DNA from 2 places in the Streptomyces sp. NPDC101132 genome. Region 2 is predicted to be linked to the other one. Evidence: riboswitches for the same ligand, from Rfam matches in the RefSeq annotation. Region 2 holds a riboswitch; the other holds the start of a gene.
What was found. A riboswitch is a leader RNA that binds a small molecule or an ion and turns the genes downstream of it on or off. The one in region 2 is predicted to bind cobalamin.

Region 1 (21,522 bases), on a different contig from region 2:
TCCTCGCGGAGGGCGGTTCGGTGCTGGTGTTCACGCAGTACGTGGCGATGGCCCGGATCATCGAGCGGCACCTGGCGGCGCGCGGCGTGGCGGCGCAGCTGCTGCACGGGGGTACGCCGGTGCGGCGGCGGGAGGAGCTGGTGGACCGGTTCCAGTCGGGTGGGGTGCCGGTGTTCCTGCTGTCGTTGCGGGCCGCGGGCACGGGGCTGAACCTCACGCGGGCCGGCCATGTGGTGCACTACGACCGCTGGTGGAACCCGGCGGTGGAGGCGCAGGCGACGGACCGCGCGTACCGCATCGGGCAGACGCAGCCGGTCCAGGTGCACCGGCTGGTGGCGGAGGGCACGGTCGAGGACCGGATCGCCGCGCTGCTGGAGCGGAAGAAGGCGCTGGCCGACGCGGTGCTGGCGGGCGGCGAGACCGCGCTGACCGAACTGACCGACGCGGAACTGGCGGAGCTGGTGGAGCTGCGGGGAGGCATGCGGTGACGGGGACCGGTACGGGTGCGGGTGCGGGTTCGGTTTCGGGGTACGGGGCTGCGGGCGGGGACGGGCGGGAGCTGACGTTCCCGGCGCTGCCGCCGGCCGCTCACGGGCGGGGGTTCGCGGACACGTGGTGGGGCCGGGCCTGGCTGCGGGCGCTGGAGCACAGCGCGCTCGACGGCGCGCAGGTCAAGCTCGGGCGGCGGGTGGCGCGGGCCGGCGGGGTGGGGGCGGTCTCGGTGCGTCCCGGGAGGCTGACGGCCGTGGTCACGGACGGGGACGGGGAGGCGTACCGCACCGATGTGCTGGTGCGGTGTTTCGACGCGGGTGACTGGGACCGGCTGCTGGCGGTCGCGGCCGCCGAGTCGGGGCACATCGCGGCGCTGCTGGACCGGGTGGTGCCGCCGGAGCTGGTGCAGGACGCGGATGCCGCCGGGGTGGAACTCCTGCCGGGCATCGGTGACTTGGAGCCCGCGTGTGAGTGCGGGGAGTGGGACCACTGTGCGCACAGCGTGGCCCTGTGCCACGAGGTGGCGCGGCTGCTGGACCATGATCCGTTCGTGCTGCTGCTGTTGCGGGGGCGCGGGGAGGGCGAGGTGCTGGACGGGTTGCAGGTGCGGGCGGCAGGGGTGGCCGGGGCGGGCGCGGGGGCCGGTGTCGGGGCCGGGGCCGGTGCCGGCTCCGGGGCCGGTGCGCTGGGCGGCGTCGGCGGTGGTGCGGACGGGGCGGGCGCCGCGGGAGGCGGGGACGGGGTGGAGGGGGAAGAGGGGGTGGACGCGGCCGAGGCGTTCGCCACCGCCGCGATCCTGTTGGCGCCGTTGCCGGAGCTGCCGGACGTGCCGGGGGTGCCGGGGGTGCCGCCGTCACTGGACACGGAGCGGGAGCCGGGGGGCGGGGTGGACGTGGACGCGCTGGAGTTCCTGGCCGAGTCCGCGGCCCGGGTGGCCCACCGGATGCTGGCCGAGGCGGTGGCGCCGGGCCATGAAGTCCGTGGGTACGAGGCTTCGCTGACGCCGGATCAGGATGCGGTGCGGCTTGCCGCCGACGCCGCCGACCTGCGGGTGCTGGGACGGCTGGCGGCCGGTACGGGGCGCGACCGGCGTGGGCTGGCGCTGGCGGTGCGGGCCTGGCGGTACGGGGGTGCCGCGGCGCTGGAGGTGCTGGAGGAGGAGTGGGATCCGGGGCGGGAGGACCGGGCGCGGATGCGGGCGGCGCTGGCGGCGGCCTGGGAGGAGGGCGAGGGCCCGGTGCTGCGCGGGGTGCGGAACCGGTGGACCGTACGGGATTCCGGTGCGCAGCTGCGTTACGGGCGCGACGGGCGCTGGTGGCCCTTCCGCGAGGAGGCCGGCCGGTGGGTGCCCGCGGGTGCGGGCGAGCCGGACCCGGCCGCGGCCCTGTCGGTACTGGAGCCGGGTGATCCGGACCCGGGCGACTCGTAGCCGGCCGGACCGGTACGGGGCAGCGCCTTGCCGACGGCCCCGTGCAGCGGCGGGGCGGCCCGGGGATCCGTGGTGCCGCGGCGTCGTCACCCGACGCGGCGGCCGCGCGCCGGCGGGGTCAGCGCGTCGCGGCCTCCAGGAGGAGGCGGGACAGTTCGTGCGGCTGGGAGAGCATCGGCCAGTGGCCGGTGTCGAGTTCGGCCAGGCGCCAGGTGTCGTGCTGGAGGAGCGCGGTCACGTCGGGGCCCGGTTCGGCGCCGTCCAGCAGGCATTTCACGTACAGGGCGGGCAGTTCGCCGAGCGGGTGGTCGAGTACGGCCGGTTCGGTGAGGGTCGCGCCGGGGTGCGGGGTGGCACCGGCGACGATGCGCTCGACCTGCGCGTCGGTGAGGCCCTGGCCGGCGTACTCGGCCGCGGACGGTGGCGGCCAGAAGCCGTCGTGGGCCGCGAGGGCGGCCTCCACCGCGGCGCGGCCGTCGGGCCAGGCGGAGAGGAACGACTCGCCGTGGACGGGGACGTTGGAGTCGACGAAGACGACCCGGGTGAGGCGGTCGCCGATGCGCTCGGCGGCCTGGCCGACGGGGATGCCCGAGTAGCTGTGCCCCACCAGCACCACGTCGCGCAGGTCCGCGCCGACGACGGCGTCGACGACGTCCTGGACGTGGGTGGCCTGTCCGGCGGGGGTGCCGCGGCGCTCGGCCAGCCCGGTCAGGGTCAGCGGGTGTGCGCCGTGGCCGGCCGCGCGGAGGTCGCGTACGACGGCGTCCCAGGCCCAGGCCCCGAGCCAGGCGCCCGGCACGAGTACGAATTCGCTCATGGCCGCCACGCTAGCCGCGGGCACTGACAACGGGCCGTCCGCTGCGGGCGGCCGCGCCGGAGCCGCTGACGGCACGCGGCCGCGGCTGCGCCGCGCGCCGGGTCACAGCCGGTCGGCGGCGGTGGTCCGGCGACGCGGGCCGGCCGCCTCGCGGATCTCCTCGGTGGCCGCGTGGAAGGCGGGGGCGGCGCGGCTGAAGTAGTCGAAGAGCAGGTCGAGTTCGTCGGCGGAGTAGGTGTCGAGGAGTTCGGCGATGCGGCGCCTGGCCGGGGAGACGACGTCGTCCACGCCGGTGAGCGCGTACGGCACGGGTTCGACGAGCACCTTGCGGCGGTCCCCGGGATCGGTGGTGCGGCGTACGTAGCCGGCCCGCTGGAGGCGGTCGATGAGGCGGGTGGTGGCGCCGGTGGTGAGCCCGGTCCGGGCGGAGAGTTCGCCGGAGGTGAGCGGTCCCTCGCGGGTGAGGTGGCTGAGGGCGAACCATTCGGAGGGCTGGAGTCCGGCGGCTTCGGCGCCGGCCATTCCGTGCAGGCCGACGGCGTCGACGTACTGGCGGAAGACGGCGCGCCGGTCCTCCGGGCGCCGGTCTTCCGCGCCCCGGTCGTCCGGGCGCCCGTCGTCTGGCGCGGTGCCGGGCATGGTTCCCCCTGGGTGCCTCGCGGTGTCTGCGGGGTGGCGTCGTGGTGGCGCGGCCCGTCGGCAACCCTAGCCAAGGCCGCGGTGGGGCGCCCGTCCGGCGTGCGGTGCCAATCGGCCGTATCGGCGCGGCGGGACCGGGAGTCGGTGGCCGACGCGCTCCTTGCCGGGGCCGGGGGCCGGTACGACGATGGGGGGCGCCGGAGGGCTCGCGGCGGCGCGGGCGGGGCACCCGAGGGCGGGAGGCGTGTTGAGTGATCCGTGGGTGGCGTTGCCGGCCGGTGCCGATCCGGCGCGGCGGTCGCGTGAACTGCGGCGGGCGCACGCCGTGTTCACCACGGAGGGGCGGTTGGGGCCGCCGGTGCGGACGGTGGTGGCCGAATCGTGGCGGCGGTGCGCGCGGGCCCGGGTGAGCCCGGAGTGCGCGGCGCGGGTGGAGCTGCCGGACGCGGAGCTGGCGGCGTACCGGGAGCAGCATTTGCTGGCGCGGGTGATGCCGGTGGTGCGGGAGTTGGTGGGGGCGTTCGCGTCGGACGGGGAGCACCTCCTCGCGGTGTGCGACGCGGGCGGGCGGCTGATGTGGGTGGAGGGGCACGCGGCGACGCGGCGGCGGGCGGACGGGCTGGGGTTCGTGCCGGGGGCGCGATGGGCGGAGTCGGCGATGGGGACGAACGCGCCGGGGACGGCGATGGCGCTGGACCGTCCGGTGCAGGTGTTCGGTGCGGAGCACTTCAGCAGGCGGGTGCATCCGTGGACGTGTGCGGCGGCGCCGTTGCACGATCCGCGGAGCGGGCGGCTGCTGGGGGCGGTGGACATCACGGGCGGGGACGGGCTGGCGCATCCGCATTCGCTGGCGTTCGTGCAGGCGGTGGCGCGGGCGGCGGAGTCGCAGCTGGCGCTGCTGGCGCCGGAGCCCGCGGCGGCGGCGGACGGGCTGCGGGTCCTGGGGCGGGACGAGGCGGTGTTCGCGCGGGACGGGCGGCGGGTGCGGCTGGGGCGGCGGCACAGCGAGATCCTGCTGTTGCTGGCCTGCCGTCCGGAGGGGGTGACGGGGGACGAGCTGCTGGTGGGACTGTACGAGGATGAAACGGTGTCACCTGTGACATTGCGCGTTGAAATGTCGCGGCTGCGGGCTCTGCTGGGGCCGGGCGTCCTGCTGTCCCGGCCCTACCGGCTGGCGTCCCCGGTGACGACGGACCACGCGTTCGTGGCGGAGCAGCTGGCGCTGGGCGCGGTGTCCGCCGCCCTGTCGGCGTACGCCGGTCCCCTGCTGCCGTCCTCGACGGCTCCGGAGGTCGTCCGGCTGCGGCGCCGGCTCGCGGACCGGCTGCGGGCGGCGCTGATCGCGCGGGGCGACGCGGGGCTGCTCGGCGACTGGGCGTACAGCCCGTGGGGCGAGGGGGACCCGGAGATCTGGCGGGCCCTCGCGCACGCCCTGCCGGCCGACCGCCGGGGCCCGGCCCTGGCCCGGGCGCGGGCGCTGGACGCCGAACTGGGCCTGTGCGCCGTCTCCCGGGCAACGTCCGCGCAACGTACCGGCTCCTAGCCTCGCGGCGAGCGCCCGTCACCGCGGACGGGCGCCTCTTCGGGAGGAGTCAGGGATGACCCGTTACGCAGCGCCCGGCACCGAGGGCTCGCTCGTCGAGTACGCGCCCCGCTACGACCACTGGATCGGCGGCGCGTACGTACCGCCCGCGCGCGGCGGGTACTTCGAGAACCCCTCCCCGGTCAACGGCCGGCCGTTCACGGAGGTCGCCCGGGGCACGGCCGAGGACGTGGAGCGGGCGCTGGACGCCGCGCACGCCGCGGCGCCGGCCTGGGGCCGCACCCCGGCGGCGGAGCGTTCGGCGGTCCTGCTGCGCATCGCCGACCGCATGGAGCAGAACCTCGAACGCCTCGCGGTCGCCGAGACGTGGGAGAACGGCAAGCCGGTGCGCGAGACCCTGGCGGCCGACATCCCCCTCGCGATCGACCACTTCCGCTACTTCGCGGGCGCGCTGCGCGCGCAGGAGGGTGCGCTGAGCGAGGTGGACGACGACACGGTCGCGTACCACTTCCACGAGCCGCTGGGCGTGGTGGCCCAGATCATCCCCTGGAACTTCCCGATCCTGATGGCGGTGTGGAAGCTGGCGCCGGCGCTGGCCGCCGGGAACGCGGTGGTCCTGAAGCCGGCCGAGCAGACCCCGGCGTCCGTGCACTTCTGGATGGGGCTGGTCGCCGACCTGCTGCCGCCGGGCGTCGTCAACATCGTCAACGGCTTCGGCGAGGAGGCGGGCAAGCCGCTGGCGACGAGCCCGCGGGTCGCGAAGATCGCGTTCACCGGTGAGACGTCCACCGGCCGTCTGATCATGCAGTACGCGGCGGAGCACCTGAAGCCCGTCACGCTGGAGCTGGGCGGCAAGAGCCCGAACATCTTCTTCGACGACGTCTGGGCGGTGGACGACGACCTGCGCGACAAGGCCCTGGAGGGCTTCACGATGTTCGCGCTGAACCAGGGCGAGGTGTGTACGTGCCCCTCGCGCGCCCTGATCGGGCGCGGCCGGTACGGGGACTTCCTGGACGCCGCCGTGGCGCGTACCGAACTCATCACGCCCGGGCACCCGCTGGACACGGACACCATGATCGGCGCCCAGGCCTCCGACGACCAGCTGAAGAAGATCCTCTCGTACCTGGAGATCGGGCAGCGGGAGGGCGCGAAGATCCTGACGGGTGGTCAGCGGATCGAGTACGACGGCGAGCTCGCGGGCGGCTACTACGTCCAGCCGACCATCTTCGAGGGGGACAACCGCATGCGGGTCTTCCAGGAGGAGATCTTCGGGCCGGTGGTCTCGGTGACGTCGTTCCGGGACTTCGAGGACGCGATCCGGATCGCGAACGACACGTCGTACGGCCTGGGGGCGGGCGTCTGGACCCGCGACATCAACACGGCGTACCGCGCGGGCCGCGCGATCCAGGCGGGCCGCGTCTGGACGAACTGCTACCACGCCTACCCGGCCCACGCGGCCTTCGGCGGCTACAAGCAGTCCGGCATCGGCCGGGAGACCCACAAGATGATGCTGGACCACTACCAGCAGACGAAGAACGTCCTGGTCTCGTACTCGCCCAAGAAGCTCGGCTTCTTCTAGGAGTGGCCGCGGGGGTGCGGGCGCCCGGGCCGGCCGCCTGGGGGCACCCTCGGGTCTTCCGCACCCGGTTCCCCGGTGGGGCCGGGTGCGGTCGGGCCGTGCTCGGTCAGTCGCAGCAGTCGCAGCAGCACTTGCAGGGGTTGCAGCAGCCGCCGCCACCGCCGCAGCCGTCGCCCGAACCGCCGCCGGAACCGCCGGAACCGCCGTGGCCGCCGTGGCCGCCGCCCGAACCGCCGGAGAAGCCGCCCGAGTTGCCTCCGCCGTGGCCGCCGTGGCCGCCGAACCAGCCGTCGCCGCCGGAATCGCTGCCGCGGGAGCCGTTCCGGCCCGGACCGCCGCTGCCGCCGCCGAAGTCCCAGGGTTCTCCCTCGTCGGCGTTGCAGCGGCAGCAGCCGAAGCACAACGTGCAGTGGGCGCACAGCTGCCGCCACTGGCCGCACCGCCGGCACTGCCCCTCCGGCGGACGGCCCGACGCCATCGGCGCGCCCTCCGGGGCCACGCCCGCGAGCGACCCGACACCGCAGGCCGCGCCGGTGGGTATGCCGGCGCCGGTGCCGGTCTCCGCGGGCGTTCCCGTCGCCGTACGGCGTCCCAGCCAGGGAAGCATGCGCAGGCCGCGCGACTGCGGGCGGTGCCGGTGGTGACGGTGCCGGGGGTCGAAGACGCGGTCGACGGCGCGCTCCAGCTCGCCGCCCAGCAGGGCCCGTACCAGGCGGCCGTCGACGAACACGGCGTCGGACAGGGCGAGTCGGATGCCGTGGACGGCGTCGTCGCAGAGCCGGCGCACCTCGGTGAGGTCCGCGCCGGTGACGGCGATCGGGTTCCACGCGCCTGACGTCTCGTCGGCCGCCAGGTCCTCCACGGCGTCCAGCAGGTGCGCCAGCCGGCCGAACAGCCGGCCGGCCTCCGCCAGCGGTGCGGCGTTGCCCGGGCGGTCGGTGAGCACCGCGGTGTGCGCGAAGGCGGCCGCGGTCGCCGTCTCCGTGGGCTCGGTGACCGTCAGCAGCGAGCCGCCGGGGCCGGTGGACCGTTCGATCTCCGGCTGGCGCTCGACCGCCCCGATCAGCACGGCGGTGTCGAAGCCGAGCCGTACGCCGCCCTCGGCGCCCGCCCGGTCCCAGCCGTGGGCGATCCGGCGGGCCGCCAGCGCCACCGGCCGGCGCGCCACCAGGCCGTCGCCGTCGGCCACGTGGTCGCGTATCTTCGCCGCGGCCAGCACCAGGGACACCGTGGCCGCCAGCCGCGCGCCCTCGCCCTGTGCCACGTCCGCCGACCGCATGCCGCGCAGCGGGCACGGGCCGGCACCGCGCCGCCAGTCGCCGGTGCGCTCCGACTGCGCCTCGGTCAGCACCGAGACGATCAGGCCGTCGTAGTTGGTGGCCACCCGCGCGAACTGTCCGTACTCGCTGCGCAGTGCGAGGCACAGCCCGCACAGGTGCGCCATCCACTCGGTACGCAGGCCTTCGCCCAGGCGATGACGGCAGGGCCTGATGATTCCGAACACCGAACTTCTCCCCCGTAAGAACACAGCCACGACGGCGTGACGTCAGCCGCACGTGACAGCAACACGCGGCCGACATCCTAGATGGTTCCCTCCGGTTGCCCGCCGGGCGGCGGAGCGGTGCGGGACCAGGGGATCTCGGCCCAGACCTGTTTGCCGCCGCTGAGCGGCACCGAGCCCCAGGACGCCGTCATCGCCTCGACGATGAGCAGCCCCCGGCCGCCGGTCGACTCCCAGCTCACCGACACCGGTTTGACGGGGCTGCGGGGCGACGCGTCGCTCACGGCGATCCGCAGCCGGTCCGCCGAGAGGGTCAGGTCCATGCCCACCTCGCCCTGGGTGTGCGCGATGGCGTTGGTGACCAGCTCGGACACGACCAGCAGGGCCGCGTCGAGTTCGTCCGCCGCTCCCCAGGAGCGGAGGGTGCGCGCGGCGAAGCGGCGGGCGTGCAGGACCGCGTCGGGCAGCCGCCACACCTTCCAGTGGCTGCGCAGCGGCCGGTCCCGTGTGCCGTCGTAGCGCAGCAGGAGCAGCGCCACGTCGTCGTCGCGCCGGCCGGCGGCGACGAGCAGTTCGTCGGCGACGGCTCCGGCGTCGACCGGGCCGGCCACGGCGAGCACGTCGCGCACCCGCCGCATGCCCTCCTCCAGCGGCATCCGGGCGGACTCGACCAGGCCGTCGGTCAGCAGCACCAGCAGGGTTCCGGGGAGCAGGCCCGCTTCGGTCATGGGGAACTCGGCTTCCGCGAGCACGCCCAGCGGGGGCCCGCCCTCGACCACCAGTTCCTCGGTGATGCCGTCGGGGTGGCGGAGCAGCGGCGGCAGGTGGCCGGCCCGTACGACCTTGGCGATGCCCTCCTCCATGTCCAGGTCCACGTACCCGCAGGTGGCGAAGAGGTCGGTCTCCATGCCGACGAGCAGCCGGTTGGCCCGGGCGACCACCACGTCGGCGGGGTGGCCCTCCACCGCGTACGCCCTGACCGCCGTGCGCATCTGGCCCATGATGGTGGCCGCCGCGGCGCTGTGGCCCTGTACGTCCCCGATGACGAAGGCGACGTGGCCGCCGCCGAGCGGGATGACGTCGTACCAGTCGCCGCCGACCTCGAGTCCGGCCGTCGCGGGGAGGTAGCGGGCGACGGCGACCCCGCCGGGGAGTTCGGGGAGTTTGCGGGGCAGCAGGCTGCGCTGGAGCATGGTGGCGAGTTCGTGGCCGGCGTCCAGGGCGTGGGCGCGTACCAGGGCCTGGCCCACCAGGCCCGCGGTCGCGGTCAGCAGCGACCGCTCTTCCGGTCCGAAGCGGTGTTCGGCGTCCCACCCCACCAGGCACGCGCCCACGGTCCTGCCCTCGGCGGCCAGCGGCAGCACGGCGAGACCGCCGGGTCCCACGCCCAGCAGGCCGCGTTCGAGGGCGGCGCCGGGGGGCCACAGGCTGAGGTGTCCCCCGCGCAGCGCGCTCTGCAGGGTGGGCAGGTCGCCGAGCGGCAGGTCGGGCCACTCGGAGCGCCATTCCGAGCGCCAGGCCTCGGGCCAGGCGTCGGGTTCGGGCGGGTCGAGGCAGGTGATGACGAGCCGTTCCGGTTCCAGTTCGCCGATGGCGACGCGGGCGGCGCCGAGGGGTTCGCGCAGGGCGGCGACCGCGAGCCGGCTGACTTCCCGGATGGTCGCCGCACCCGCCAGGGTGGCGGACAGCCGTTGGACGAGGGAGACCTCGTCGGCGCTGGGCCGCAGGTACGTGGCGTCGGCGACCACGCCCAGGACGCGGCGCGGTGTGCCGTCGGGGTCCGCCTCGACGCGGCAGCGCAGGCCCAGCCAGCGCAGCTCGCCGTTGGGGCGGTGGACGCGGAAGGCCAGCTGCTGTCCGTCGGGGGCCGGCCGGTCCGGCTCGACGATCGCCATGAGGGCGGGCATGTCGTCGGGGACGGCGCGGGCGAGCAGGGTTTCCACCTTTCCGTCGAACTCCTCGGGGGACAGGCCGAGCAGCTCCAGGACGTGGGCGTGGGCCTCCATGCGGCCGGTGCTCAGTTCGACGATGAACGCGCCGCCCTGGTGCGGCACCAGGGACTGGGCGAGGTGCGCCTGGGGGGCCTTGCGTCCGGCGGAGCGGGCGGCGACGGATTCGAGTCCGGCGGCCACCTGGTCGGCGTAGAGCTCCAGGAGGCTGCGGCGGTCGGGGCTGAAGCCGCCCCGGACCTCGCCGGCGACGACGAGGCACCCGAGCTCCTGGTCGCCGTGGCCGAGGGGCAGCGCGCCGAGGGAGATCCCGGACGGCGGGTCGGGGTCGGGGGCGGGGTCGGCGTCGGGGTCGGGGTCGGGGTCACCTTCGCGGATCCGGGCGGGGCCCTGGTGGGGGTCGGCGGTGAACGGGGCGGGTTCCCCGGGGGCCAGCCACAGGGCGCGGCCGTCGCGGAAGGCGTGGGCGGCGGGCGAGCGGCCGGCCACGGCGAGGACGGCGGGCAGTGCGTGGAGGAGGCCCCGGTTGCCGGTCAGCTCGGCCAGATGGAGTTCCCTGCCCTGGTCGGCGACCACGTAGACAGCGGCGAGCTCGGCGCCGCAGAACGCAAAGCCACGACTGGTCACCGTCCGCGTCGCCTCCTCCGGGGGTTGCGCCGGCCGCCTCCCCTCCATGCTGTCGCGCCCGGGACCGTCCGGGCGAGTCGGGCCGCGGCCGGGGCCCTGAGCTGCTGCGGCGTGCGGCGCCCGGCTGATCGGCGTGGCCTGCTTGACCGGCCGGGCGGGCGCCTCCAGAGTCGGAATCCGGTCCTGGGCGACCGGCACCCCGCGTGACTTCACCCCCCGTGACTCCGCACCCGACCGTAAGGGCCGCCATCGTGACCGGACGCACCCCTGAGCCGACCCGGAGCCCGGGACCGGGCGAATCCTCGGGCGTACCCCGGGGCGGACCCCCGGGCGAGCCCCTGGGCGAGCCCCGATGGCCGATGGCGGCGGCCGTCGTCACCGCGATGGTGCTGACCGTCCTGCTCCCCGACGACCTCCGGCTGGCGCCCCGCTGGGTTCTCCCCGCCGTCGAGGGGCTGCTCCTGCTGGCGCTCATCGCCGGCGACCCGGGCCGGATCGACCGGCGGTCGGCCGCCCTGCGCACGCTGTCGATCGCCCTCGTGGGGGTGCTGGCGCTCAGCGCCGTCTGGTCGACGGTCCAGCTGGTCGACGACATCCTGCACGGCGGCCAGGAGACCAGCTCCGCCGTCAGCCTGCTGCAGACCGGCGGCACGGTGTGGACCGGTACGGTCCTCGCGTTCTCCCTGCTGTACTTCGAACTCGACGGCGGCGGGCCGGCCGCCCGCGCCCACCGCCTGCCCGGCGCGCCCGCGCTCGCCTTCCCCCAGCAGGTCGACCCGCGGCTGGGCAGCGCCGACTGGCGCCCGTACTTCATCGACTACCTCTACCTCGGGCTCACCAACGCCACCGCGTTCAGCCCCACCGACGTCATGCCGCTCGCCCCCTGGGCGAAGATCGCCATGGGCATCCAGTCGCTGGTCTCCCTGCTGATCCTCGGTCTCGTGGTCGCCCGTGCCGTCAACGTCCTCGCCTGACGCCTGACGCCTGACGGAACGGCCCGGGGCTGTGCGGACTCCTGGTCGGGGCCGTCGCCCGTCCGCCACGCCCGGGGACCCGGGGCCGGGCGCGGTGGACGGCCGGCCCCGGGAGCCTCTCGGGTCAGGCGTCGTCGCCGGTGAGGCCCGCGCGGACCTCGCGGGCGGCGGCCACCAGGTTCTCCAGGGAGGCGCGGGTCTCGGCCCAGCCGCGGGTCTTCAGTCCGCAGTCGGGGTTGACCCACAGCCGCCCGGCCGGGATGGCGTCGAGGCCGGTGCGCAGCAGGCCGGCCGCTTCCCGGGTGCCGGGGACGCGCGGGGAGTGGATGTCCCAGATGCCGGGGCCGGCTTCGCGCGGGTAGCCGTGGGCGGCGAGTTCGCGGGCGACCTGCATGTGCGAGCGGGCGGCTTCGAGGCTGATGACGTCGGCGTCGAGGTCGTCGATGGCGGCGACGACGTCGCCGAACTCGGCGTAGCACATGTGCGTGTGGATCTGGGTGTCCGGCCGGACCCCGCTGGTGGTGAGCCGGAAGGCCTCGGTGGCCCAGGCCAGGTAGCCGGCGTGGTCGGCGGTGCGCAGGGGGAGGGTCTCGCGCAGGGCGGGCTCGTCGACCTGGATGACCCGGACACCCGCGCTCTCCAGGTCGGCGACCTCGTCGCGCAGGGCGAGCGCGACCTGGCGTGCGGTGTCGCCGAGGGGCTGGTCGTCGCGTACGAAGGACCAGGCGAGCATGGTGACGGGGCCGGTCAGCATTCCCTTGACCGGCTTGGCCGTCAGGGACTGGGCGTACGAGGTCCAGCGGACGGTCATCGGCTCGGGGCGGGAGATGTCGCCCGCCAGGACCGGGGGGCGCACGTAGCGGGTGCCGTAGGACTGGACCCAGCCGTGCTGCGTGGCGAGGTAGCCGGTGAGCTGCTCGGCGAAGTACTGGACCATGTCGTTGCGTTCGGGTTCTCCGTGCACCAGGACGTCGAGGCCGGTCTTCTCCTGGAAGGAGATCACCTCCTCGATCTCGCCCTTGATGCGCGCCTCGTAGCCGGCGGTGTCGATGCGTCCGGCCCGCAGGTCGGCACGGGCCGCCCGGAGCTCGTCGGTCTGCGGGAAGGATCCGATCGTGGTGGTCGGCAGCAGTGGCAGACGCAGGTGGGCGCGCTGGGCGGCGGCACGTTCGGGGTAGGGCTGGGAGCGCTGCCGGTCGGCCTCCGTGACGGCCGCCGCGCGGGCGCGGACGGCGGGGTCGTGGGTGAGGGGGGACGCGGCCCGGGAGGCCAGGACGGCGCGGTTGGCGGACAGTTCGCCCGCCACCGATGCGGTGCCGGAGGTGAGTCCCCTGGCCAGGGTGGCGATCTCGGCGGCCTTCTGCCGGGCGAAGGCCAGCCAGCGCCGGATCTGCGGGTCGGCGTCCTTCTCGGCGGCGGCGTCGAGCGGGACGTGCAGGAGGGAGCAGGAGGCTGCCACGTCGACCCGGTCGGCGAGGCCGAGCAGGGTGCCGAGGGTGGTCAGGGACTTCCCCAGGTCGTCGACCCAGATGTTGCGGCCGTTCACGACCCCTGCGACCAGCCGCTTTCCGGGCAGTCCGCCGACGGCCGCGAGGTCGTCGAGGTTGGCGGCGGCCGGGCCGGTGAAGTCGAGCGCCAGTCCCTCCACGGGTGCCTTGGCCAGGACGGGCAGGGCCTCGCCGAGCCGGTCGAAGTAGGACGCGACGAGCAGCCTGGGCCGGTCGGTGAGGGCGCCGAGTTCGCGGTAGGCGCGGGCGGCCGCGTTGAGTTCGGCCGGGGTGCGGTCCTGGACGAGGGCGGGCTCGTCCAGTTGCACCCACTCGGCGCCGGCGGCGCGGAGGGCGGTGAGGACCTCCGCGTACACGGGCAGGAGCCGGTCGAGCAGGGTCAGCGGCCGGAAGTCGGCTGCCGCGCCGGGTGCGGGCTTGGCGAGCAGCAGGTAGGTGACGGGGCCGACGAGGACGGGACGGGCGGTGTGGCCGAGGGTGAGGGCCTCGCGGAGCTCGGCGACCTGCTTGGCGGGGTCGGCGGTGAAGACGGTGTCCGGGCCGAGTTCGGGGACCAGGTAGTGGTAGTTGGTGTCGAACCACTTGGTCATCTCCAGCGGCGGCACGTCCTGGGTCCCGCGTGCCATGGCGAAGTAGCCGCCGAGGGTGTCGGCGGCGACGGCGGCCCGGTGGCGTGCGGGGATCGCGCCGACCATGACGGTGGTGTCCAGGACGTGGTCGTAGTACGAGAAGTCGCCCGTGGGCACTTCGGTGATGCCGGCGGAGGCGAGCTGCTGCCAGTTGGCGCTGCGCAGGTCCGCGGCGGTGGTGCGGAGTGCGTCGGCGGTGACGCGGCCCTTCCAGTAGCCCTCGATCGCCTTCTTGAGCTCACGGTTCGGGCCCTGGCGGGGGTAGCCGTGGACGGTGGCGCCTGCTGCCGCGGCTGCGGACTTGGTGGTCACGGAGATCTCCTTCGCGAGATGAATCCCTGAGATCCCGATGGGCCCCGGAGGCGCGAAGGGGTACGAGGAGCGGACGGCCACGACCCGCGCGGCACGCGCGGTCGACCGTCTGCTGTGTACGCCGACCCGCCCACGAGGTCACCGGGACATCCGCGCACGGCTCGGGCCGGCACGGGCAACGGGCAGGTCTTCGGACTCGCGGGCACGCCGGCCTCCGAAGAGGCGGGCACCTACTGGCCGTCGCTTCCCAGGACCTCGCGGTCCCAGTGCGTATGACGGCGGTCGTTCCCGCTCACCGCTGCGGGGCAGTCCCGGATTCCCACCGGGTTCCCTCTTGCGACGCATCCCGCCTGGCGGACGGGGCGAACCAGCTGCACCGGCCAGCGTATGCCGGACGCCTGCCGGGTGACGACCCCCGTCCGGCATGCGGACGCGTGCCAGGGCCGCCGCCCCGGCGGGGGGGGTACGCGTTTTCGGCCGGCTCGAACGGGTGATAACCCCCTCGGTGTTGCACGTGTGCCGGCGGGGGGCGTGATGAAGTACGACCTGTCCGACCGCCTCGTCGTGGGGATCGCCTCCAGTGCCCTGTTCGACCTCACCGAGTGCGACGCGGTGTTCCGGGAGCGGGGTGAGGACGCGTACCGGGCCTGCCAGGAGGCCCATGCGGACGACGTCCTGGGCAAGGGCGTGGCCTTCCCCTTCGTGCGGCGCCTGCTGTCGCTGAACGACCTCGCGGATCCGTCCGATCCGCTGGTCGAGGTCATCATCCTGTCGCGCAACGACCCCGACACCGGGCTGCGGGTGATGCGTTCCATCGCGGCGCACGGTCTGCCCATCAGCCGGGCGGTCTTCCGGCAGGGCCGGCCGTCGCACCGGTTCATGCCGGCCCTGAACATGTCGTTGTTCCTGTCGGCCGACGGTGCCGACGTCCGTGCGGCGATGGCCGACGGGCTGCCGGCGGGGCACGTGCTCAGGACGGAGCGGGTCGACGACGACGCCGACCGGGAGCTGCGGATCGCCTTCGACTTCGACGGCGTCCTGGCGGACGACTCCTCCGAGCGGATCTACCAGTCGGCGGGCATCGACGAGTTCCGCGCGCACGAGGTGCTCAACGCGACCACCCCGCACGACCCGGGCCCCCTGCGGGAGTTCCTCGCGGGCGTCAACCGGATCCAGCGCCGCGAGGAGGAGGAGCGGCGCGCGGTCCCGGCGTACCGGCCCCGGCTGCGGGTGTCCCTGGTCACCGCGCGGGACGCCCCCGCGCACGAACGGGCGGTGCGGAGCCTGAGGCAGTGGGGACTCCGGGTGAACGACGCCTTCTTCCTCGGCGGCGTCGACAAGGCGGCCGTGATGCGCGCGCTCGACCCGCACATCTTCTTCGACGACCAGGTCGCGCACCTGAACGGCACGGCGCCGGCCACCCCGAGCGTCCACGTGCCGTTCGGCATCGTGAACGCGCCGGTACCGTGATCATCCGGGGCACGGGGTGTCCGGGTGTCCGCCCGGTCCGTGCCGGGACTGTCGACGGCGAGTGATGGGGCTGCAATGGGTGCGCTGGAGAAGCCGGAGGTCGTGGTTCCGGAGGGTGCGGCTCCGGCCGAGCTGACCGTCCGGGACCTGGTCGTCGGGGACGGGCCCGAGGTGAAGCCGGGCATGGTGGTCAAGGTCCACTACGTCGGGGTGACCTTCGAGACCGGGCAGGAGTTCGACGCCTCCTGGGACCGGGGCGAGCCGTTCAAGTTCGCGCTGGGCAGCGGCCGGGTCATCAAGGGCTGGGACCGGGGGGTGAAGGGGATGCGGGTCGGCGGCCGGCGCGAGATCGTCGTTCCGCCGCGGCTCGGCTACGGGAACCAGTCGCCCTCACCGCTGATCCCGGCCGGCTCGACGCTGGTGTTCGTGGTGGACCTGGTCGACTCGTACTCGGGCACGGGCGGGTGGAGCAGCGGCGCGTGAGGCCCGCTCCGCCGGCCGGCTGCGCGGGCCGCGCGGCCGTGCTCCGGGCTCACGCCGCGCGGCGCCCGGTCCAGGCGTGGTGGTGGTCGACAAGGGTCTCCTGCCAGGGGCGGTAGGTGATGCCGAGTTCCTCGGTGCTCCTGCGGTTGTCGACCGCGAACCTGATCCCGAGGTGCTTGCGGATGTAGTCCTGCGTGAGGCCGAAGGCCGGTCCCAGGAGCCGTACCGGCCAGTGCGGCAGGCCCCACCGGGGCAGGCGTGGGTCCCTGGGGCGCACGGCCAGCAGGGCCCGGGCCATCTCGCGGAACGACACCATCTCCGGCCGGGCCAGGATGTACCGGCCGTGCGCGCCGGGCTGCTCGGCGGCGGCGATGTGGGCCGCGGCCACGTCCCTGACGTCCACGACGGTGAAGGAGAAGTCGGGTGCGCCGTAGCAGAACCAGCCCTTGAACAGCTCGTCCACGAGGAAGAGGCTGCCGGATGCCGAGGCGGGGGTGAGCGAGGGCCCGAGGACCAGGCCGGGGTTGACGGACACCATGCGCCAGCGGTCCTGGGCGCGCGCCGCCTCCCACGCGGTCTGCTCGGCGGCGGTCTTGGCGTAGTGGTACGGGTTGTTCTCGACGGTGCTGGTGGTGTTGACGTAGCGCTCGGAGAGCGTGCGGCCGTCCATGTCCAGGACGTCGGCGTAGTCCCCGAAGATCGCGCCGACGGTGGAGGTGAAGACGAGGCGCTCGACCGTGGGGGTCCGCTCGATGCCGGCCAGGACGTTGCGGGTGCCGGTCAGCGCCGGCTCCACCACGTCCTTCAGGGCGTCCTTGATCTGTTCGGGCATCAGGAAGGGCGAGGCGACGTGGAAGACGACCCGGCACCCGTCCATCGCCCGGTCGAAGGAGCCCGCCACCATCAGGTCCGCCTCGAACAGCTCCAGCCGGCCGGGGAAGCGGCCGGCCATCTCGTGCAGGGGGCGCACCTTCGCGGCGTCCCGCAGCGACCGGACCGTGGCGTGGACGCGGTAGCCGCGCTCCAGCAGCGCCTGGACCAGATGGCTGCCGACGAAGCCGGTGCCGCCGGTCACCAGCACCGGGCCCCCGGCCGTGCCCCGCGTGCCGTCCATGCCCCCACCGTCCCTCGGCCGCGCCCGCACGCCTGCCGCGCGGGTCGCCGGAGCCTACGCCCGGGGGCCGCCCGGCACCAGGGGTACGGGGTGCCGGGGGGCGGGTGCGGGGGTGCCGGGGGTGCGGGTGCGGGGGTGCCGGGCGTCGGGTACGGGGTGCCTGCGCCCCGTCAGCCGGCTGCGCGGCGTCTGCCGCGTTGGCGGCGCGGGTACGGCAGGAGGCGGGGCGGCCGCCTGGCGGCCACGTCCTCGATCCAGCCGAAGGTCAGCACGAGCAGCCCGGCCAGCGGCACGGCCACCAGCAGCGTGAACCACTGGCTGGCCAGCAGCCACCGGAAGTGCTCGTAGACGAAGGGGACGCTCCACAGGGGGTCGATCAGCGGGATGGCCGCCACGAGCGCGGTCTGGTGCCAGAGGTAGACGCTGACGGCGCGCGCGTTCAGGAAGGTGATCAGGCCGTTCCAGCGTTCCAGCGGGCCGGGCCAACGCTCCCAGTACGGGCTGATGTGGAGCAGGAGGGCGACGAAGCCGAGGGACCACAGCGACTGGGCGATCGGCCAGGCCTCGATGTCGGTCGGCACGGTCGGGTCGACCGGCCGGGTCTGGAGGTACCAGAAGCCGGCCACCATCACGAGCGGCGCGACGGACGGCAGCACGTACTGCGGGATCTTCTTGAGCAGACCCTCCTGGTGCGCCATGCCGAGGATCCAGCAGGAGCCGAACATCGCGAAGTCGCTCGCGGTCTCCCAGACCCGGTAGTAGACGAACTCCTGGTCGGGGAAGAAGGTGTGCATCACGACCGTCAGGGCCAGCGGCGTGCACAGCGTCACCCACGGGAGCCGTCGCAGGGCCCGGAGCAGCAGCGGGGAGAACAGGACGTACCAGAGGTAGGCGCGGAGGTACCAGAGCGGTACGACGATCTGCGCGGCCCACGTCGGCTCCACCAGGTGGAAGCCGGTCAGGCCGTCCGCGTACGGCGGGGTGCTCAGCGGCAGGACCCAGAAGGACAGCTTGGCCCACCACCAGGTGGGGTGGCCCTCGGAGTCGGGGCCCCAGCCGTCGAGGATCTGGAGGGTGATCAGGATGGCGCCGAACAGCCACATCGGGGGCAGCAGGCGGCGCAGCCGGCCGCGGATCACGCCGAGGGCGGGGCGGCTGAGGGAGCGGGCCATCAGGGAGCCGGCGAGGGCGAACATCACGCCCATCGACGGGAAGACCAGGGGCAGCCAGGCCCAGCCGAAGTTGTGGTAAAGCACCACGCGGCCGAGTGCCAGGGCACGGAGGAGGTCCAGGTAGCGGTCACGGCCGCGGGCGGGCAGGGGCCGCGCCCCGGGTGCCTCCGGTGCGTCGGCCGCCCCGGGAGTGCCGGGAGTGCCGGGCGTACCGGGAGCGCCCCGCCACGGTCCGGATCCCGCTTCGGCCGCGGGCGCGGAGGCGGGAGCGGGCGCGGAGGCGGGAGCGGGCGCGGGCGACGGCCAAGGCTCGGGCCACCCCTCGTACGCCGTCTGCCGGGTCGGGGCCTCCGGCTGCGGTCGCGGTACGGGCGGAACCCTGAGCCTGAGGGTGTCCTGGTTGCGTCCGGAGTGCTGGGGTGCGGTCACGGTCGGGCCTCCACCGGTGCGGCGGCGACCTCGCCGGTGCGCCGGAGCTTCTGCCAGCGCAGGCGGCCGCCGGTCATCGCCGTGATCGCGGACTGCAGCAGGACGACGTACATCAGCTGCCGGTAGACCATCTGCTGGATCGGCAGGCTGATCAGGTGCCAGGGCTTCTCGCGGTCGAGCCGGAAGGCGTACCAGGACAGCGCGCCCTGGAGCAGGATGAAGCCGCCCCAGCTGAGGAGGGTGAGCTCGGCGTCCCCGAAGAACACGCCGTACAGCAGGAACAGGTCGACCAGCGGTGCCAGCAGCGGGGCGACCACGCCGAAGAGCACGATGAGCGGCAGTCCGAGCCGTCCGAAGCGGCGGGCCGGCCCGTCGGAGGTCACCGCGCGGCGGTGCTTCCACATCGCCTGCATGCTGCCGTAGCTCCAGCGGTACCGCTGGGACCAGAGCTGCTGGAGGCTGGCGGGTGCCTCGGTCCAGGCCCGGGCGTGCTCGGCGTAGACGATCCGCCAGCCTTCGCAGAGCACCGCGATGGTGATGTCGGTGTCCTCGGCGAGGGTGTCGTCGCTCATGCCGCCGGCCTGCCGGAGGGCTTCCTTGCGGAAGGCGCCGACCGCGCCGGGGATGGTGGGGATGACGCCCAGCATGTCGTACATCCGGCGGTCCAGGTTGTGGCCGAGGACGTACTCGATGTGCTGCCAGGCGCCGATGAGGCTGTCGCGGTTGCCGACCTTGGCGTTGCCCGCGACCGCGCCGATGGCCGGGTCTCCGAAGGGCTGGATCAGCTCGCGGACGGTGGACGGTTCGAAGACGGTGTCGCCGTCCATCATCACGATGATGTCGTACGAGGCGGCCGCGATGCCGGCGTTGAGCGCGCTGGACTTGCCGCCGTTGGTCTTGCGGATCAGCCGGACGAAGGGCAGGGCCATGGCCTCGACGATGTCGGCGGTGCCGTCCGTGGAGCCGTCGTCGATGACGATCACCTCGATCGGGTGGTCGCCGGCGGCGAGGGAGTTGAGGGTGTTGGCTATGCACTCGCGCTCGTTGTACGCGGGTACGAGCACGGTGACGGGCCGGGTGACGGGCGGGCCCCAGGCGTCGCGGCGCTTGGCGCGGCGGGCGTGGACCGGTGCGAGGACCAGCATCAGCGCGAACCGGCCGAAGTTGAGGAAGCCGACCACGGCCAGCAGCCCGACCAGCACGGGCAGGGTGAGCACGGCGAACTGGGTGGCCCAGAGGTAGCCCTTGCCCGCCCACAGCTGGAAGCCCTGCACCGGCACGGTGGCGCTGGAGGCGCCGAGCGCGTCGGAGATGGTGGTGAAGCGGTAGCCCTGCGCCTGGAGCCGGTCGATGATCTGGCCGAGCGCGGTGAGGGTCTGGGTGCGGTCGCCGCCCGCGTCGTGGAGCAGGATCAGCGCACCCGCGCCCGGCCGGGTGGGCATCGCGGCCTTGACGATCTTCTCGACGCCGGGGCGCTTCCAGTCGTCGGTGTCGCGGTCGACGAACGCGGTGAGGTAGCCGCGGGCGCCGACGTACTTGATCACCGGGTAGTTCCAGTCGTCCAGCGCCGTGGCGTCGGAGGAGTACGGCGGGCGGAACAGGGCGCTGTGCACGCCGGCCACGCCGGCGAGGGCCAGCTGCGTCTGGGCGAGCTCCCAGCTGATCCGGGCGTGGGACTGGTAGACGAGGTCGGGGTGGGTGAAGGTGTGCACGCCGAGTTCGTGGCCGCCGGCGACGATCTGCCGGATGAGGTCGGGCTCGCGGGTGGTCATGGCGCCGGTGACGAAGAAGTCCGCGCGGACGCCGCGGTCCGCGAGGATCTTGAGGATCTTCGGGGTCCACTTCGGCGAGGGGCCGTCGTCGAAGCTCAGTACGGCGGTGCGGTCGGGGATCCGGTAGCTCACGGGGTGCTCGTTGCGGCTGCCGCGCGCGTCGATGACCGGGCCGCCCTTGAGCAGGTTGTGCGGAACGCTGAACTTGTCGACCGAGATGGCGATCCGGTCGTCGTGGAACGCCTCGTTGGTGGCGAGGCCGCGCAGGACGAGCAGCGCGAGCAGGCAGGCCAGCAGGGACAGCGGCATGAAGAAGCGCAGCGGTGGCGCGGCCAGTCGGCGCGGCCTCAGCAGGGACTGCCGGCGGCGCTGGTGGCGGGACAATGACGCTCCTGGAGATGGGTGGTGCGGGCGATCGGTGGTGCGGGGGCCGGCGGGGTGCCGGGGGTGGAGGTCGTCGTCCCGGGGGTGGTCGGACCGTCGTGCTCCGGGCTTCGTGGGTCAGGAGGAGGCGGACGGATGCGAGGACGCGGACCGCGACGGCGACGCGGACGGCGCTGACGGGCGGGTGCGCGCCGGCGACGGCAGGGGTGTGGCCGGGGCGGGGGCCCAGGTGGGCTGCTCCGGGACGCCCATCGCGGGGGCGTCGGCCTGTACGCCGACCAGGCTGCTGCCCATGGCGACCGCCAGGACCGCGCCGATCAGGGAGACGGGCCAGCCGAAGCCCCGTAGCAGGCGGCCGCGGGTGCCCGACTGGTCGACGAACACGGGCGCGGGAGCGGGTTCCTCGGGGCCCGGCCCCGGGGTGTCGGGCTGTGCCTGGTACGCCGATCCGCGTTCGAAGAAATTGAAATCTTGGCGCACCTTGCGAGGGCCTTTCAGTGCAGGGTACGTGGACCGCGGGATCGCAGGGCGAACGCTAGTGCACCGGCCGGATTCGACTTGGACCCGTTGTCTGGATTTGGCGCGATCTGCCCGGCCGTCGTAATCGGATCGAAATGCCGAATTCTCGTACCGGAGGGTAGTTCCGCTCGCGCACGGGAGGGTGGCGGCGAATACCTCCCGGACCCTTAAGATGACGCC
Region 2 (8,588 bases):
TGGTGCCCGCCGCGGCCACCTCCACGCCCGCCCAGATCGCCACGTCGAAGACCAACGGTGTGGCCTACCTCAAGTCCCTTCAGGCTGCTGACGGTTCCTACGCCGGTTCCGGACTGTCCAACGAGTGGGCCTTCAGCGCCTTCGCCGCCGCGGGTACCGCGGTCGTCGACGTCGCCCCGGGCGGGGACACCACGAAGAACGCCCGGACCGTCTACCGCAACCTGCTCTCCACGTCCGGCTGGCCCTCGGCCTCCCCTGTCGTGACCGACTACGAGCGCGGCACGCTCAACGCGTACGCGGCTGGCATCGACCCCGCCCGGGTCTCCGCCTCCCGCAACCTGATCGCGAACATCTACTCCTACTGGCAGACCGCCGAACCCGGCTACTTCGGCCCCTCCGCCAACTTCAACGGCACCGTCTTCGCCGCCCTCGCCCTCGGCGGCGCCAAGGCCCAGGCCGGCGGCGCCCGCATACCGCAGGCCCTCACCAACTCGCTCGTCGCCCGTATCCGCGCCAACCAGCACAACGACGGCGGCTGGCAGTACGGCAAAGCCGAGGGCAACCCGACCGCCCTGGCCACCCCCGGCGACATCGACATGACCGGCGCCGCCATGGCCGCCCTGTGCGCCTCCGGCGTCCCGAACACCGACACCGACGTCGTCCAGGCGAAGAACTTCCTCAAGAGCAAGCTCGTCACCACCTCGGGCGCCTTCAACTCGATGTACGGCGTCAACACCAGCTCCAACGGCTGGGCCGTCGCCGGCCTCAACGCCTGCGACATCAACCCCCAGACCGGCGACTTCCTCACCACCGCAGGCAAGACCCCGATCGACTTCCTCATCGCCAACCAGTACAACCCCGGCGGCGGCTTCAAGTACAAGCCGGCCGACACCAGCCCCACCGCCTACGCCTCGATCGACTCGCTGCGCGCGGTCGCCAGCGGCGGCTTCACCTCCGCCCCGCCCGTCCCGGTCACCCCGGGCGCCCCGCAGTGGGTGGCCCAGTCGACGTTCACCTCGGGCACCGCCACCAAGCTGGCGCTCACCGTGGACGACGGCGCGGGCGGCCTGAAGGTCTGCTCGGTCTCCTTCACCCCGACCGGCACGACCACCACCCTCGGCGACGTCCTGAACGCGGCAACCACGGCGGCCACCCCGGCCGGCTGTGTCACCAGCGTGACGCCGTCCTCCGGCACCGGCACCATCACTGCCGTCAACGGCAAGGCCAACAGCGGCCCCAACACCTGGAAGGTGAGCGTGGACGGCTCCGCCTTTGCCGGGGCCGCCCGCAACAAGGTGATCAACGTGGGCGACACCATCGCACTGCGCTGGGGCGCCTGAGACGTGCGACGGGCGGGGGTACGCGTCCTGCTCCCCCGCCCGTGGTGCGGCACCTGCTCGGATCAGAAGGACGTCCAGACGAACGACACCTGGTCGCCCGCGTTCAGCTTGAACTGGCAGCCGCCGACCGGGGTGGGCGTGCCGTTGACGGATATGTTCCAGTAGGCCGAGCCGCCGCCGCTGACACCCTTGATCGTGTCGACGGAGAAGTCGTCGAACGAGGCGTACCAGGTGCCGTCCCAGGCGAAGTAGTTCAGGCGGGCGGCGTCGTCCAGGGCGGCGGTCGGGGTGGGGACCTTGCTCGGGTTGGCGCCGCCGTTGGTGCCGTCGCACTTGTGGGTGCCGCCGGTGGCGGTGGTCACGTCGTGGCCCTTGGTCGTGATCTTCCCCTTGAACAGCTGCCCGCCGGGCCCCTGCACGGTGAGGTTGACCTTGACAGGGGCGTTGGTGTTGACCGGCTTGGCGTGGGCGACGGCCGGGACGGTGGTGAGGCCGGTGAGGGCGAGTCCCAGGGCGGCCGTGGTGACGGCGGCGCGGCGGGCGGGGCTCAGGCGCATGGGGTGGCCTTTCTGACCGGTCCGGTCGGCCGATGCGGCTCCCGCGACCGGCACGTCCCACCGGCGGCAGGCGGACGAGCGCGCTGACGTGGTGGTCCGGCGGTACCGGGCTTCGCTCTGCAGACCGTGACAGTGGAAGCGGATGCTGCCGCGCGGCGGGCATCCCGACTCGCGGCGCAGGTCAGCGCGCCACACACGGTTGCAGGTCAGCGCCGGATTCCCACCGGCTTCCCCCGATCGCACAGCCATTCGGTTGTGACCCGGCCGGAGCCGGGCAGTGGCATCGTACGGGGCGCACACCCGGCAGCCAAGCGCCTTACGTGGCAAGGGCGCTGAGCGACTCGGCCGCGCCGAGGCGGGTCGCGAGCGAGATGCAGCCAAATGACCCACTCGTTCGAATGAGCTTCATGCTCGCAAATCCCGACGGCTCCCGGTCGGTATCCCCGACGTAGAGCCGCATCTCCGACTCGCGCCCCAATTGCCGGAATTTCCGGCTGTACGTACTAGGATCCGCCGCTAGCATCACTCGATCGACCGCTGCTCACCCAATCGATTGGAAGCCCGATGATCGGCGTGCTCGTGACTTTCACGCAGACCGACAAGTTCGATCGTTCAACTCTGGCAAGGATTGCCGACGAACTCCGCGGACCGTTCGAAGGCATGGCCGGCCTACGCTTCAAGAGCTTCATGCTCGATGAAGACGGTGTTCGGGCAAGGAACTTCTATGTGTGGGATGACGAGGAGAAGGGCCGCTCCTTCTTCACGGAGCAGATCATCGACAAGGTGACGGGAATCTATGGCGTCCCGCCCCAAATCGAGTTCCTCGATATCGTGGGTCTTGTCGACAACTCCGGCACCTGACTCTCAAGGCGGCTGCACAACCGCGCGCCAGGGCAGTGCTTAGTGGCGACGGCAAGCCGAGAAAGGGGGTGCGGCGGACACCACTCCGCCGCACCCCTTCCACCACACGCTGCCGGGCCCCTCAGCCCGGCCGCAGCACCGGGTCCCTCAGCAGTCCCGGTCGTAGGTGTGGAACCCCCGGCCCGTCTTGCGGCCCAGCAGCCCTGCCTCCACCATCCGCATCAGCAGCGGCGGCGGAGCGTAGAGGGGTTCCTTGAACTCGTCGTACAGCGACTCCGCGATGGCGGACACCGTGTCGAGGCCGATGAGGTCGGCCAGCTTCAGCGGGCCCATGGGGTGTGCGCAGCCGAGCTCCATGCCGGCGTCGACGTCCGCCGGGGTGGCGAAGCCGGACTCGGCCATCCGGATCGCCGACAGCAAGTACGGGACGAGGAGGGCGTTGACGACGAAACCGGCCCGGTCCTGCGAGCGGATCGCAGTCTTGCCCAGGGTCTCCCGGGCGAAGGCCTCCACCGTCTCCACGGTCTCCCGGGAGGTGTGCAGCGAGGAGACGACCTCCACCAGCGGCAGCACGGGCACCGGGTTGAAGAAGTGCAGGCCGACGACCCGGTCGGCCCGCCCGGTGGCCATGCCCAGGCGCATGACGGGAAGGGAGGAGGTGTTCGTCGCGAGGATCGCCCCCCGGTCCTCGACGATCTTGTCCAGGGCTGCGAACGTCTCCGTCTTCACCTCAGCGTTCTCGGTGACGGCCTCGATGACGAGCTGCCGGTCAGCCAGGTCGTCGAGGCTGCCGGTGAAGACGAGGCGGGCGAGCGCGTCCTCGGCGGAGATCCGGTCGAGCTTGCCCCGCTGGACGGCGCGCTCGAGGGAGACGGCGACGCGTTCCCGGGCCGCCCGGGCGGCGGTGCCGTCGGCCTCGCAGACGACGGTGTCGAGTCCGGCGCGGGCACAGACTTCGGCGATGCCGGCGCCCATCTGCCCGCCTCCCACGACCCCGACCCTGCGGATACCGGCGCTCATGACCGCACCTCCGCACGGCGGACCAGGTGACGGCTGTACGTGTCGGGAGTGAAGAAGGCCGGCAGGTCGCGCCCCAGGGCAACCCGCTCCAGTACGGCCCTGGCCTCCGGTACGAGTGCGTACGGTCGCTCCGCGGTGAGCGCGGTGCATTCCTCGTCGATCACGGTGAGCAGGGCGTCCCGGTCGATCCTGCGGTGGCGCAGCCACTGCCAGAGCTGGACGCGGGCGATCTCGGCGGTGGCCGCGTCCTCCATCAGCCCGTACAGGGCGACCGCCCCCTGGCCGCGCAGCCAGGCCTCGAAGTATCGGAGCGAGATGGCGACGTTGGCGCGCACCCCTTCCGCCGTGGGCGGCGCGCTGATGCGGCGGACGGAGAGCAGGTCGGCGGCTCGGACGTGTACGTCCTCGCGGGTCCGGTCGAGCTGGTGGGACCTGCCTTCGAGGACGGCGTCGAAGACCTCGCGGCAGACCGGGACGAGCGCGGGGTGGGCGACCCAGGAGCCGTCGAAGCCGTCCTCGGCCTCGCGTTCCTTGTCCAGGCGGACCTTGGCCAGGGCCGCTGCGTTGACGTCGGGGTCCTTGGCCGGCACGTGCGCGGCCATGCCGCCGATGGCGTGCGCGCCGCGCTTGTGGCAGGTGCGGACGAGGAGTTCGGTGTAGGCGCGCATGAAGGGGGCGGTCATCGTGACCTGGGCGCGGTCGGGGAGCTGGAAGTCGGTGCGGTGGCCGAAGGTCTTGATGATGCTGAAGAGGTAGTCCCAGCGGCCGGCGTTGAGGCCGGCGCTGTGCTCCCGCAGGGTGTGGAGGATCTCCTCCATCTCGAAGGCCGCGGTGACGGTCTCGATGAGTACGGTGGCGCGGATCGTGCCGCGCGGGATGCCGAGGAGTTCCTGGGCGAGGACGAAGACGTCGTTCCACAGGCGGGCCTCGCCCGCGTTCTCCAGCTTGGGGAGGTAGAAGTACGGGCCGTGTCCGGCGTCGATCTGACGCTGCGCGCAGTGGAAGAAGTACAGGCCGAAGTCCACGAGCGACGCGGGGACGGGCCGTCCGTCGATCTCCAGGTGCTCTTCGAGGAGGTGCCAGCCGCGGGGGCGGACCACGATGGTCGCCAGGTCCTCGCCGAGGCGGTACACCTTGCCCTCGGGCGTGGTGAAGTCGATGCGGCGCTCGATCGCGTCGAGCAGGTTGAGCTGGCCGCCGATGACGTTGCTCCAAGTGGGGGCGGTGGCGTCTTCGAAGTCGGCCATCCACACCTGGGCACCGGAGTTGAGCGCGTTGACCGTCATCCGGCGGTCCGGAGGGCCGGTGATCTCCACCCTGCGGTCCTCCAGGCCCGGGGCGGGCGGGGCCACGCGCCAGTCGGGGTCGGCGCGGACGGCGGCGGTGGCGATGGAGAAGTCCAGCGGGGAGCCCGAAACGAGGCGGTCCTTGCGGCGGAGCCGCTCCTTGAGGATGTCGGCGCGGCGGTGGCCGAAGGCCGCGTCCAGGCATGCAATGAAGTCGAGCGCCTCCGGGGTGAGGATCTCGTCGTGGCGGTCGCCGGGTGCCGCAAGGACCCGGACCCGGTGCGTGGTGGCGGTGGTGGTCATACGGTCTCCTGACGAGGCGACGAGGGTGGGGCGGGAGCCGGACGGAGACGGTCCTCCGGCTCCCGCTGAACACGGGCCTCCGGCCACAGCCGGGCCGGGAGGGGGCGGAGCGTCCTAGTGGAACTGCTCTGCCTCCGTGGAGCCGGCGAGGGCGGTGGTGGAAGAGGCCGGGTTGACGGCGGTGGAGACCAGGTCGAAGTAGCCGGTGCCGACCTCGCGCTGGTGCTTGACCGCGGTGAAGCCGTGCTGCTGGGCGGCGAACTCCCGCTCCTGGAGGTCGACGTAGGCGGTCATGCCGTGTTCGGCGTAGCCGCGGGCCAGGTCGAACATGCCGTGGTTGAGGGAGTGGAAGCCCGCCAGCGTGATGAACTGGAACTTGTAGCCCATGGCGCCGAGTTCGCGCTGGAACTTGGCGATCTGATCGTCGTCCAGCGCGGCCTTCCAGTTGAAGGACGGCGAGCAGTTGTAGGCGAGCATCTGGTCGGGGTACTGCGCGTGGATGGCCTCGGCGAACTCGCGGGCCTGGGCGAGGTCGGGGGTGCCGGTCTCGACCCAGATGAGGTCGGCGTACGGGGCGTAGGCGAGGCCGCGGGCGATGACGGGGGCCATGCCGTTCTGCACGCGGTAGAAGCCCTCGGCGGTGCGCTCGCCGGTGCAGAACTGCGCGTCGCGCTCGTCGACGTCGCTGGTCAGCAGGTTCGCGGCGAGGGCGTCGGTACGAGCGATGATCAGGGTGGGGGTGTCCGCGATGTCGGCGGCCAGACGTGCGGCGTTGAGGGTGCGGATGTGCTGGGAGGTGGGGACGAGGACCTTGCCGCCGAGGTGGCCGCACTTCTTCTCGGAGGCCAGCTGGTCCTCGTAGTGGATGCCCGCCGCACCCGCCGCGATCATCGCCTTGGTCAGCTCGAAGGCGTTCAACGGCCCGCCGAACCCGGCCTCCGCGTCCGCGACGATCGGGGCCAGCCAGTCAGTCGTGTCGGCGCCGCCCTCGGCGGTGGCGATCTGGTCGGCACGCAGCAGCGCGTTGTTGATCCGACGCACCACCTGGGGAACGGAGTTGACCGGGTAGAGGGACTGGTCGGGGTAGGTGTGCCCGGCCTGGTTGGCGTCGGCGGCGACCTGCCAGCCGGACAGGTAGATCGCCTGGAGCCCGGCTCGGACCTGCTGCACGGCCTGACCGCCGGTGAGCGCGCCCAGGGCGTGGACGTAGTCGAGGTCGTGGAGCTGACGCCACAGCCGCTCGGCGCCGCGGCGGGCGAGGGTGTGCTCCTCGCGGACGCTGCCGGAGAGTCGGACGACGTCCTCGGCGGTGTAGGTGCGCTCGATGCCCGCCCATCGCGGGTCGTCGGCCCACCGCTGCTTGAGCTGCTCGGCCGCCGCCTTCGTCCTGTTGGTGTCTGCCATGACCGTCACCGTCTCCATGGGTTCGCGTGGTCTGCCAACCTCCCGACGCTTACGACAGGAGGTGGCACTGTGTGCCTTGATCTGAGGCGGGGCCGCCGACCCCACCTGGGGAGCAGCTGAGCAATGCTGCAGGTCAGCCTGGTTGGACTGGCCGGATTCCCGACGTCAGGGCGCGAGTCGGGCCCGGCATGTCTGCCAGGCTGCCGGGGTCCGGCGGGCCGCACGACAGACTCTGACAGCGGCACGCAGTGCCATCAATGAGGTACGTCTGCCAACTTCTGCGAATCTTCTGCAGCACATTTGCCAACTTTGCGAAGGGTTCACAGCGACGGGATCATGCGTAATCTGAGGCCGAAGCAGGCCGAAGGAGACCGGGTGGGCAAGACGTACGCGGGTGCGCGGTTGCGGCGCCTTCGTGAGGAGCGCCGGATGAGCCAGGCGGAGCTGGCGCGCGTTCTGGCCATCTCGCCCAGTTATCTCAACCAGATGGAGCACGACTCCCGTCCGCTGACCGTGCCGGTCCTGCTGCGGCTGACCGAGGCGTTCGGCGTGGACCCCGGCTTCTTCTCGGAACGCGACACCAGCCGCCTCGTCGCGGACCTGCGCGAGGCTCTGGCGAACGAGGTCGCCGAGGCCCGGGTCTCCCCCTCCGACCTGGCCGAGCTCGCCACCCGGATGCCCGTGGTGGCCTCCGTCCTCCTGGACCTGGGGCGGCGCAGCCAGCTCCTGGCGGAGCGGCTGGCTGACACCGCGGACGGCAGGGACGGGGGCCCGGCCGCGCCCCGTTCACCGCACGAGGAGATCCGCGAGTTCTTCTACCGGCGTCAGAACTACCTCCACGACACCGACCTCGCCGCCGAATCCCTCGCCCGAGAGATCGGTGTCCGCCCCGGAGAGGTCGTCCGGGTGCTGTCGAACCGTCTCACCGAGCAGCACGGGATCCGGCTCGCCTCGGACTCCGACCGGCTGCACCACTACGACGAGGGGACACGGGTCCTGCACCTGTCGGGCCGGCTCCGCCCCGGCCAGCAGGCGTTCCGCATGGCCACGCAACTCGCCCTGCTGGAGTACGGCGACGAGCTGGACCGGCTCGCCACGGAGGACTTCCCGGCTGGCTCCCCCGCCCACGGCCTGGCGCGCATCGGCATCGCCAACTACTTCGCCGCCGCGCTGATCCTCCCGTACCGCGCCTTCCACACGGCCGCCGAGGAGTTCCGCTACGACATCGAACGCCTCACCGACCACTTCGGCCTCGGCTACGAAACCGTCTGCCACCGCCTGAGCACCCTGCAACGCCCCAGGCTGCGCGGGGTCCCGTTCTCCTTCGTCCGGGTCGACCGGGCCGGGAACATGTCCAAGCGGCAGTCCGCCACCGGATTCCACTTCTCCCGCGCGGGCGGCACCTGCCCGCTGTGGAACGTCTACGAGGCCTTCGCCGCGCCCAGCCGGATCCACGTCCAGGTCGCCGCCATGCCCGACGGACAGCGGTACCTGTGGACCGCCCGGGCCGTGACCCGCCACCGCGGAGGCTGGGGCGAACCCGGCAAGACCTTCGCCATCGGGCTCGGCTGCGAGATCCGGCACGCGCACCGGCTCGTCTACTCCGACGGCCTCGACCTCGGCAACGCCTCCACCGCCACCCCCATCGGCATGGGCTGCCGGCTCTGCGAACGCCTCGACTGCCCCCAGCGCGCCGTCCCACCCCTGGGCCGGGCCCTGACCGTCGACGAGAACAGCAGCACGTTCGTCCCCTACCCCGTGGCGCGAGGCCGGGACTGAGGATCGGGCTCAGCCCAGCCGCCGGGCCTCCGCCTCGG

Region 1: linked by a shared signal. The riboswitch ahead of metE (5-methyltetrahydropteroyltriglutamate--homocysteine S-methyltransferase) and the one ahead of ACIQUR_RS01940 (DUF4430 domain-containing protein) in region 2 are both predicted to bind cobalamin.

What each region holds. Positions count from the first base shown of each region.
Region 1 covers NZ_JBIVYX010000009.1:236,127-257,648, reverse strand. Annotated here, with positions in the region: gene ACIQUR_RS22330 (DEAD/DEAH box helicase) at 1-488, shown strand, start outside; gene ACIQUR_RS22325 (SWF or SNF family helicase) at 485-1,921, shown strand; gene ACIQUR_RS22320 (alpha/beta fold hydrolase) at 2,040-2,738, opposite strand; gene ACIQUR_RS22315 (MarR family winged helix-turn-helix transcriptional regulator) at 2,841-3,377, opposite strand; gene ACIQUR_RS22310 (GAF domain-containing protein) at 3,625-4,920, shown strand; gene ACIQUR_RS22305 (aldehyde dehydrogenase family protein) at 4,976-6,499, shown strand; gene ACIQUR_RS22300 (DUF5685 family protein) at 6,606-8,003, opposite strand; gene ACIQUR_RS22295 (SpoIIE family protein phosphatase) at 8,081-10,576, opposite strand; gene ACIQUR_RS22290 (hypothetical protein) at 10,936-11,550, shown strand; gene metE (5-methyltetrahydropteroyltriglutamate--homocysteine S-methyltransferase) at 11,675-13,999, opposite strand; cobalamin riboswitch at 14,184-14,335, opposite strand; gene ACIQUR_RS22280 (5'-nucleotidase) at 14,534-15,469, shown strand; gene ACIQUR_RS22275 (FKBP-type peptidyl-prolyl cis-trans isomerase) at 15,545-15,952, shown strand; gene ACIQUR_RS22270 (NAD-dependent epimerase/dehydratase family protein) at 16,002-17,066, opposite strand; gene ACIQUR_RS22265 (acyltransferase family protein) at 17,237-18,325, opposite strand; gene ACIQUR_RS22260 (bifunctional polysaccharide deacetylase/glycosyltransferase family 2 protein) at 18,664-20,760, opposite strand; gene ACIQUR_RS22255 (hypothetical protein) at 20,941-21,303, opposite strand.
Region 2 covers NZ_JBIVYX010000001.1:398,199-406,786, forward strand. Annotated here, with positions in the region: gene ACIQUR_RS01935 (hypothetical protein) at 1-1,340, shown strand, start outside; gene ACIQUR_RS01940 (DUF4430 domain-containing protein) at 1,403-1,897, opposite strand; cobalamin riboswitch at 2,034-2,176, opposite strand; gene ACIQUR_RS01945 (hypothetical protein) at 2,462-2,758, shown strand; gene ACIQUR_RS01950 (3-hydroxybutyryl-CoA dehydrogenase) at 2,906-3,778, opposite strand; gene aceB (malate synthase A) at 3,775-5,367, opposite strand; gene aceA (isocitrate lyase) at 5,482-6,771, opposite strand; gene ACIQUR_RS01965 (short-chain fatty acyl-CoA regulator family protein) at 7,147-8,550, shown strand; gene ACIQUR_RS01970 (cobalamin-binding protein) at 8,560-8,588, opposite strand, start outside.